DNA from 2 places in the Tigheibacillus halophilus genome. Region 2 is predicted to be linked to the other one. Evidence: a T-box and tRNA genes for the amino acid it is inferred to sense, from the RefSeq annotation. Region 2 holds a T-box; the other holds one or more tRNA genes.
The links. A T-box is a leader RNA that pairs with one kind of tRNA and senses whether it is charged. The one in region 2 lies ahead of proS (proline--tRNA ligase), so its partner is inferred to be a tRNA-Pro.

Region 1 (4,269 bases), on a different contig from region 2:
TATCTGGTCCAGATGCAGATATTCACTATACGTCATATTTTCACGGAAATCTGTGTATACGCCCTTTTCGGCTTGTATTTTTTGATATATCCCTGTGGTTGATTCAGACAATGCGTATCACCCTCTCCTTTGTAAGCGAACTCATTGTTGCTGTTCCTAAAAATCAAGCGATTACATCACGCGTATTGGCAAATTGTTTATATTGTTTTTCCATCATGATATTTTTCAAGATACGTACGGTTTGCCAAACTTCCGAAAATGTATTATACAATGCAACCGGTGCAAGACGGATGCCATCCGGCGCCCGAAAATCAGGTATCACACCATTTTCTTTTAAAGCTTTACAAATCCTGGCAGCTTCCTTATGACGCAATAATATATGTCCTCCCCTTTTTTCGTGGTTCCGGGGGCTTCCTACCGAGAAATCAAACATTTGCAGTTCAGCGTCAACCAGCATCATCATATAATCAGTCAGCTGCAATGATTTTTGCCGTATATGATTGATGCCGGCATCCTCGAATATTTCCAGGGACCCTATTAATGGAGCAGCACTTAACATATGCGGCGTCCCTACCTGGAAAGCACTAGAATCAACAGCCGGATGCATATCAAGCGTCAAATCGAATTGTTTCTCCTTCGCAGATCCGAACCACCCTGCAAGTCCCGGCTTTTTTAAAAAGTGTTTTTGATTGATATAAAGGCCGGCAACTGACCCGGGACCTCCATTTAAATGCTTATATGTACACCAAAAGGCAAAATCGACATTCCACTCACTGAGTGCATGTGGAATGGCACCAATAGAATGGCATAAATCGAATCCAATCATTATGCCACGGTGATGCGCTTCTTTCGTCAGTCTTTTCATATCCAGTATTTGTCCGCTGCGATACAGGACACTTGGCAAAACGATAAACGCCACCTCTTCCGTCATGGCTGCGATGATATCTTCTTCATTCAACGTTTGTCCATCGCTGCTTTTCACTTGGATGAGATGATGCTTGGGATCGTTTCCGTGAAGTTCCAATTGACTTTTCAGTGCGTACAGATCCGTCGGGAAATTCAATTCATCTGCCAGTATTTTTGTTTTATTACCAGCTGGTTGATAAAGGGTTGCGGTAAGCTGATGAAGATTGGCAGTTGTCGAGCCAGTAATGATCACTTCATTGGAATTAGCACCAATTAAAGGGGCGCTTTTCTGCCCTAACTTTTCTGAAAGATAAAACCAAGGATTTTCCCCTTTCACCCAGCCGTCAATACCATTTGTCTTCCAGGAGTTCAATATGTCCAGTAACGCTTTTTCAGACCTTTTCGACAGCAATCCAAGCGAATTGCCATCAAAATAGATTTTATCTGGCTGTACGTAAAACTCGTCACGAAATTGCTGCAGGCTGTCTTGTGCATCGAGTTCAGCCGCGTACGTCTGCGAAACATCTTTTCTCATGTGCATAGCGGCCCTCCTATTCTCAAATCTAAATAATGTTAATTGACTGAATTTATTATAATTATTATTATATCTCTTGTCAAAGAATCTTCTTCGTTCAGAGGCAATTCTGCCTTTCTGCACATAAAAAAGCCCATCTAAGATGAGCCCCAACGATAATCTAATGTAACTTTCCTCCACAATAGAACTATCTATTAATTCAATTTGTGAACGCACTGTTTCGTACATTATCTGCCATTTCTCTTATTCTTTTTGTTATTGATATTGAGGAACTCCGTATCCTCGGCGATTTCCACATCATCTTTTCCTTTTGGTGACGTATCGTATTTTTTTACGTTTCTCTGGTTTCCCTTATCCTTGTCGCGATGCCTATTTGCTTCAGACATGATGACACCTCTTCTTTCGAATTAATTTCAAGATTATTTTAACCCGAAAGGATCAATCCATACATAAAATATTCAGCTGTAAGTACAGTTCCCAGACAGAAAAAGGGAGACAAAAATTGCCTCCCTGTTTGGATGGAGCCTAGCGGGATCGAACCGCTGACCTCCTGCGTGCAAAGCAGGCGCTCTCCCAGCTGAGCTAAGGCCCCGTTGTTATATAAATGTTATGGTTATGGTCGGGAAGACAGGATTTGAACCTGCGGCCTCCACGTCCCGAACGTGGCGCTCTACCAAGCTGAGCCACTTCCCGATATAAAGCGGAAGACGGGACTCGAACCCGCGACCCCCACCTTGGGAAGGTGGTGTTCTACCACTAAACTACTTCCGCAATGTTGCAGCAAGCGTCTTGCAAAATTTATGATAATCCTGTGCAGAAAGGATGTCAAACAGATTGCTTAGACATATACCGCAATAAGGTAACCTTCCACTCTCTCGCCGATTCTGCGAACTGCTTGGCTGTTACCTTAACTGACAAGCCTTGAGACAGTTCAAATAACAACTCCGTCAGCTAGTATGTTTTCACAAAAGCTAACGGAGTCCTATTGAAATTCCTTATACCATCAATGCCAGTGAACCCATTGGATCCCATGGTTTCAAAGCAACTGGCTCTTGTTCCCAGGCTTTTTTCAATTCTTCGGAAAGGTATTTCTTGTGAATAACTACTTGGTACGTGTATTCATTCATCCAATCTTCACTCATGACAAAATATCCCTTATCCCCAACTTTTTCTCCCCAACTGTTTTCTACCTTCCAGCGGTTTGGTTTATCATCAACAAGATTCACACCAGTAAGTACCATCGCATGCGTCAGCATGCCATCGTGGTAATCCAGTCGCTCCGCTTTTGACATCCGCGCAGCGAATCCCAATGCCTTTTCATAGTCGAAAATTGCTGTATCCATAATACCTTCTTTTCGTTCAGAATCTTGCCCCACATCGCAGCCAAACCAAACACTTTCATTTTCCTGGAGTTGCTGAACCGCGAGATTTTTCAATGTGTCCATGTCCACATTTAAGTATTTGACCGGTGTTCCCCCAACAACATTTCCAAGATGCCTCACCGTATAGGTCTTGCCAAATGGTTTATTTTCAGTAGGCGCATTAATGATACTCACATAATCATGCAGGTCGACACCTACATACTTCATATAAAACGTTTGTGGTGTAAGATCCTGTTCGCGATGAAATCTCCCTTCATCATCTTTGTATTCAAAATCAAATACTTTCGGTGGTTCACCTAATGTATAAACCAACAACCTGTAAACATCTGAAAGCATCTCTGACTTCTCTTGCAGCAAAGCCTCATTTTTCCCGTCTTCATGTAATTGACGGAGTTTGATTGCATCCTTACGCAATTTTGCATTCAGCAGCTGATTCAGCTGTCCTGATTTTCTGCTGTGGAATGTTTCTGGCATCACTTGTTTCGGTACCACACCATATTTTTCAATCAGTGACACTAACATATCCCATTGCCCGCCATCTTGCTGCGGAGTTTCCAGCAGCCACGAAACTAATCTGCCCTCCAATGGTTCGGCAGCAGTTTCCAATATATTTTCATAGAAATAATTCGCCTTTTCGAATTTGTCCCAGAAATTCACGTAGTTCTGCGAGAGTTCAAAATCCTTCAGTTGAAAAGCACTGCTTAATTTATGCGTAAATGTATTCAGCGCGGCAAACATCCAGCAGCGGCCGCTTTGTTCTTGATTAGATACTTTACCTGTATCGATTTCATTGGAAAATACATGGTTCATAGCAACAGATGAAGCTGCATTCTGTGTTGTCGCTTGCAAACCATTCTTCCTTATAGCATGGGCAATGACATCATTTTCCGGCTTCTCATGAACTGCTTGTGAAAAATTGTTGACCATATCTTCTGAAATTTCTTTATGCATCATGTTCGATTTCCCCCTAGGCACTTTTTATTTATTGTATGCCTCTTTACTGTGAAATACAAAGAAGCCATCTTGAAATTTATAATTTTATATCGGCGGCCGCCAGTTTTACCAGGCGACAAAACAGGATTGTAATTTGGATATGAACCGCCCACCAGCTTGTATTGGAAACGAGATGCAAAAGTTCGTGAATCGACACATTTTCTTTTCATGCACCTCGATTATTCTTGTATAATTGATGGCAATAGAAAAATATTTAACTGAAGGAGCCAAAAAAATTGAAGAAAATCTTAGCTGCATTCATCACAGCAGCACTCGTATTCGGCCCAATTGGAGCCTCCATTTTCCAAGACCAAACTACACATGTGGATGCAAGGGGCTATAAATCAGGCAAAAGAGGTTTTAATTACAATAACAATTTCAACAAAAATAATAATGGTTCATTTTTCCAGAACAAAAAGCAAAACTCAGTGAAGAACAACCGTTCAACCATGA
Region 2 (4,269 bases):
AGCCGATTTCAGGCGGTGGATAATGCCATTTTTGTTATATTGATGTTGCAAAAAAAACGTACCTCTATTGCATTGTGTAAAAAAGCTTGGAATGCAGCTATCAGCTATCAATAGAATTCTTTAGTTTCTATTGATATGGTATATACTGTCTTGTTCCAAGCCTTTTTAAAATGCCGGGTATTAGGTTGTGACAATACTACTTAACCAGTGTTACAAAATGATGCAAAATCTTCGCTGTCAATCCCCAAATGGTCCGATCTTCATATTGGTAGAAGAGTTCTTCTATATGTCGAACCTGCCAGTTATAATCTTTCCCGCCAACGATTAAATCGTAGGGGAAATCCTCCTCTGGAAGCGCCTGCAGTTTGACAAGGTGCTTTAAAGGTTCATTGTTCAGGAAAAATTGCAATGGTACCGTAAAGGTTTCACCGACTTCAGATGGATTCGGTGCTATTCTTTCCGGATGCTTGATCACACCGGCAAAGGGATAGATAACCCGTCCGAAATCAGAAACGATATAGTCCAGTGGCTGGAGATTTTCGATATCCAGCCAACTGATACCAAGCTCCTCTGTGGTTTCTCGTATTGCACAATATTGAGCTGATTCATCGGTTTGATCCATTCGGCCGCCAGGCAAGCATATGTCTCCGGGCTGGCTTCTCAATGACATCGATCTAACTTCAAATAATATATGGGTCTCACCATCTATATCCAAAAGCGGTAAAAGAATAGCAGATTTCTTAAATGCATCATAGCCCATCATGGCAGGTTTGCGGTTACTGATCTTATCTAGTATTTGCGCGGCTTTCAAATAATCCCCTCCATATGATTCTATAATCTAGTATATCGGTTTTCAGGTGGAAAAGACCAAGGAAAACTTTTGTGATTTGTAGCGTATTGGTACATCATATAATATAAAAAAAGATGTGTATTGCTGCGAAGCAAAAGCAGCATGGAAAGCGGAAGGTTGTAATGGAAGTGACCATTGAAAAAACATGTTCTTTGATCTCATGAATATTTATAGGGTATAGGTAATATGTAAAAGTGATTTTTAGATAGTTAAAAAGTTCTGGAAAGATATTGCCAGGAATAGGTTAATAAATTGGGGGAAGGGTGTGACTGCCATGCTTATCAAACCTAAGAAACTGCTCCAAGGAGACCGTGTAGCGACAATAAGCCCTTCTTGGGGAGGGGCAGGGGAGCCGCAAATCAGATGGCGTTATGAACAGGGTGTAAAACGATTGGAAGAAATTTTTGGACTGGAAGTTGTTCCGATGCCAAACAGCTTAAAGGGTGAGGAGTATCTTTACCAGAATCCTAAAGCCCGGGCTGAAGACTTGATGATGGCCTTCAGGGATGAACGTATAAAAGGAATTATCGCCAATATTGGCGGGGAGGACAGCATCCGCTTGCTGCCGCATATTGATTTTGATGTGATCCGTGAAAATCCGAAAGTCTTCATGGGATATTCCGATGTGACTGTTTCCCACCTATTTTGTCACAAAGCAGGTATATCTTCGTTTTATGGTCCAGCTATTTTAACAGATTTTGCAGAGAATGTGGCGATGGATCCGTATACGATTGATATGGTAAAGCGGACACTTTTTTCCAACAAAGTGATTGGAGATATTCAGTCCGCAGCGAATTGGACAAGTGAACGTTTGGAGTGGTTGGAAGAAAACAGGTACAAACGGCGGACGATGCAGCCAAATGGCGGTTATGAAGTACTGCAGGGGTCAGGGGTTGTGAAGGGAAGCTTGATTGGTGGTTGTATGTCTGTGCTTGAATTTGTGAAAGGAACGGTACTGTGGCCCGATGAAAAGTATTGGGAAGGCTGCATTATTTTCTTTGAAACATCGGAAGAAAAGCCGCATCCCGATTCTATTAGGTATTGGCTGAGAAATTATGCTGCGCAAGGAATTTTACAAAAAGCGAGCGGCATGATTTTTGGTAAGCCACAGGATGAGGCTTATTATGATGAATATAAGCATGAAATACAGCAAGTGATGAAAGAATATGGAGTGGAGGATTTGCCAGTTCTTTACAACATGAATTTTGGCCATACCGAGCCGAAATTCATTTTGCCCTATGGTGCGTTGGCTGAAATTGATTGTGATAAGAAATCTTTTGCGATTTTGGAAAGCGGTACAGAATGAGGGAAAAATCAGGATTTTAGATGCTGTGACAAATAGCTTGTGATATGTGAAAGCCTACTTTCTATGTGTAAAAGAAACATAAAATAAGTTTAAATCCTCACACGCTTGACTTTTCATATACTTACGTCATATAGTTGAGTTAATAATTGAAACGATGAAAAGGATTAGTACCGTTCTGCAGTCTTTTACAGAGAGGAAAGGGTAGGTGCAACTTTCCAAAGACAGGGATGGGAACCTGCCTTCGAGTTCGCTTTTTGTTGATTTCTCCTTTTAGGCTGGATCAACAAAAAGCGCGGGTCTGTCCGTTATCAAATGAAGTGTGTCAACGCAGTTTTCGCATTGGCAAACAAGGGTGGTACCACCAATCCTCGGTCCCTTATACGGATGGAGGTTTTTTTGTGTTCGCGGATTGAAGGACAGAACCTGGTACTTGGAGGGAAATCCCTATCAAAATAAAAGAGGTGTTCAGATTGGGTAAGAAGAATAAGGATTTCGTGGAGAAAATCACAGCCATGGAGGATGATTTTGCGCAGTGGTATACAGATGTGGTGAAGCAGGCACAAATGGTTGATTATGGTGCTGTACGCGGAACCATGATCATCAAGCCGTATGGTTTTGCAATTTGGGAAAATATCAAGAATGAATTGGATAGACGTTTTAAAGAAACAGGCCATCAAAATGTATATTTCCCTTTGTTCATTCCAGAAAGCCTGCTGCAAAAAGAAAAAGATCATATTGAAGGATTTGCACCGGAAGTGGCTTGGGTGACCCACGGCGGAGATGAAGAGTTGGCAGAACGTCTAGTAGTACGTCCTACGTCAGAAGTGTTATTCGGCGAATACTACGCTAAAAATATCCATTCCTATCGTGATTTGCCCATGTTATACAATCAGTGGGCTAACGTGGTTCGCTGGGAAAAAACTACTCGTCCGTTCCTGCGCACATCAGAATTCCTTTGGCAAGAGGGACATACATGTCATGCAGACCAACAGGACGCCGAAGAAGAGACAAAACGCATGCTGGAAATCTATGCGGAAATATGTGAAAAGTACCTCGCTATCCCACTTATAAAGGGTCGCAAAACAGAGAAGGAAAAATTTGCGGGAGCAGATTATACGCTGACGATTGAAAGTTTGATGCATGACGGCAAAGCATTGCAGTCCGGAACGTCGCATTATCTGGGAACGGGATTTGCAGATGCCTTCAATATCAATTATTCCGATAAGGACGGCGAAACGAAATTGGTTCATACGACTTCCTGGGGAATGTCTACAAGAATCATTGGCGGGTTGATCATGATGCATGGAGATAATCGTGGATTGGTTGTACCGCCGAAAATCGCACCAATACAGGCAATGATCGTTCCGATTGCTCAGCATAAAGAAGGGGTTCTTGATAAGGCATACGAGTTGCGTGATCAATTGAAAGACTTGATACGTGTAGACATCGACGCCAGTGACAAGATGCCAGGCTGGAAATTCAATGAATATGAGATGAAAGGGATCCCTGTCCGTATTGAAATGGGTCCGAAAGATATGGAGAAAGAACAGGTAGTGCTTGCTCGTCGTGATACAGGTGAAAAGGAATTTGTAGCCCTGACAGATTTGCACACACGCCTGCCGAAACTGTTGGAAGAAATTCAACAGAACTTGTTTGATAAAGCGTTGGTTCACCGCGAGGAAATGACCACTGTAGCGAAAAATTTGGAAGAATTCCAGAAAGTGCTAGATGAAAAGGGTGGCTTTATCAAAGCAATGTGGTGTGGAGATCAAGCTTGTGAAGAAAAAATCAAGGAAGATTGCCAAGCAACTTCCAGATGTATTCCTTTTGAGCAAGAAGAAGTCAGCGACTCATGCGTCTGCTGTGGAAAAAAAGCGAAAGAACTTGTTTACTGGGCGAAAGCATATTAGGCTATGTCCGTATATCTTCATGTATCGAAAAAGTTTTCCAAATACATCAGTTTTCAGTAAGTTGAAATGCGGATATGTATACCATGTCCGCATTTCTTTTTTTATCTTTCGGGAGGAGAAACGTCATCATCGAAAAAAGCAAGGCAGAGGTGGATTCCCTGCATAGCGTGGTACTTTAGTCAAAAATAAGTATTGCAAATAGA

Region 1: it encodes a tRNA-Pro, which carries the amino acid that the T-box ahead of proS (proline--tRNA ligase) is inferred to sense. The anticodon was not compared.

Annotation. Positions count from the first base shown of each region.
Region 1 is NZ_JBHUIZ010000003.1:387,079-391,347, reverse strand. Features, by position in the region: gene kynA (tryptophan 2,3-dioxygenase) at 1-111, opposite strand, end outside; gene kynU (kynureninase) at 164-1,441, opposite strand; gene ACFSMW_RS02480 (hypothetical protein) at 1,669-1,827, opposite strand; tRNA gene ACFSMW_RS02475 (tRNA-Ala) at 1,961-2,033, opposite strand; tRNA gene ACFSMW_RS02470 (tRNA-Pro) at 2,058-2,134, opposite strand; tRNA gene ACFSMW_RS02465 (tRNA-Gly) at 2,141-2,212, opposite strand; gene ACFSMW_RS02460 (C1 family peptidase) at 2,437-3,774, opposite strand; gene ACFSMW_RS02455 (hypothetical protein) at 4,053-4,269, shown strand, end outside.
Region 2 is NZ_JBHUIZ010000012.1:351,829-356,097, forward strand. Features, by position in the region: gene ACFSMW_RS12880 (NUDIX hydrolase) at 197-811, opposite strand; gene ACFSMW_RS12885 (S66 family peptidase) at 1,125-2,156, shown strand; T-box leader at 2,302-2,536, shown strand; gene proS (proline--tRNA ligase) at 2,627-4,066, shown strand.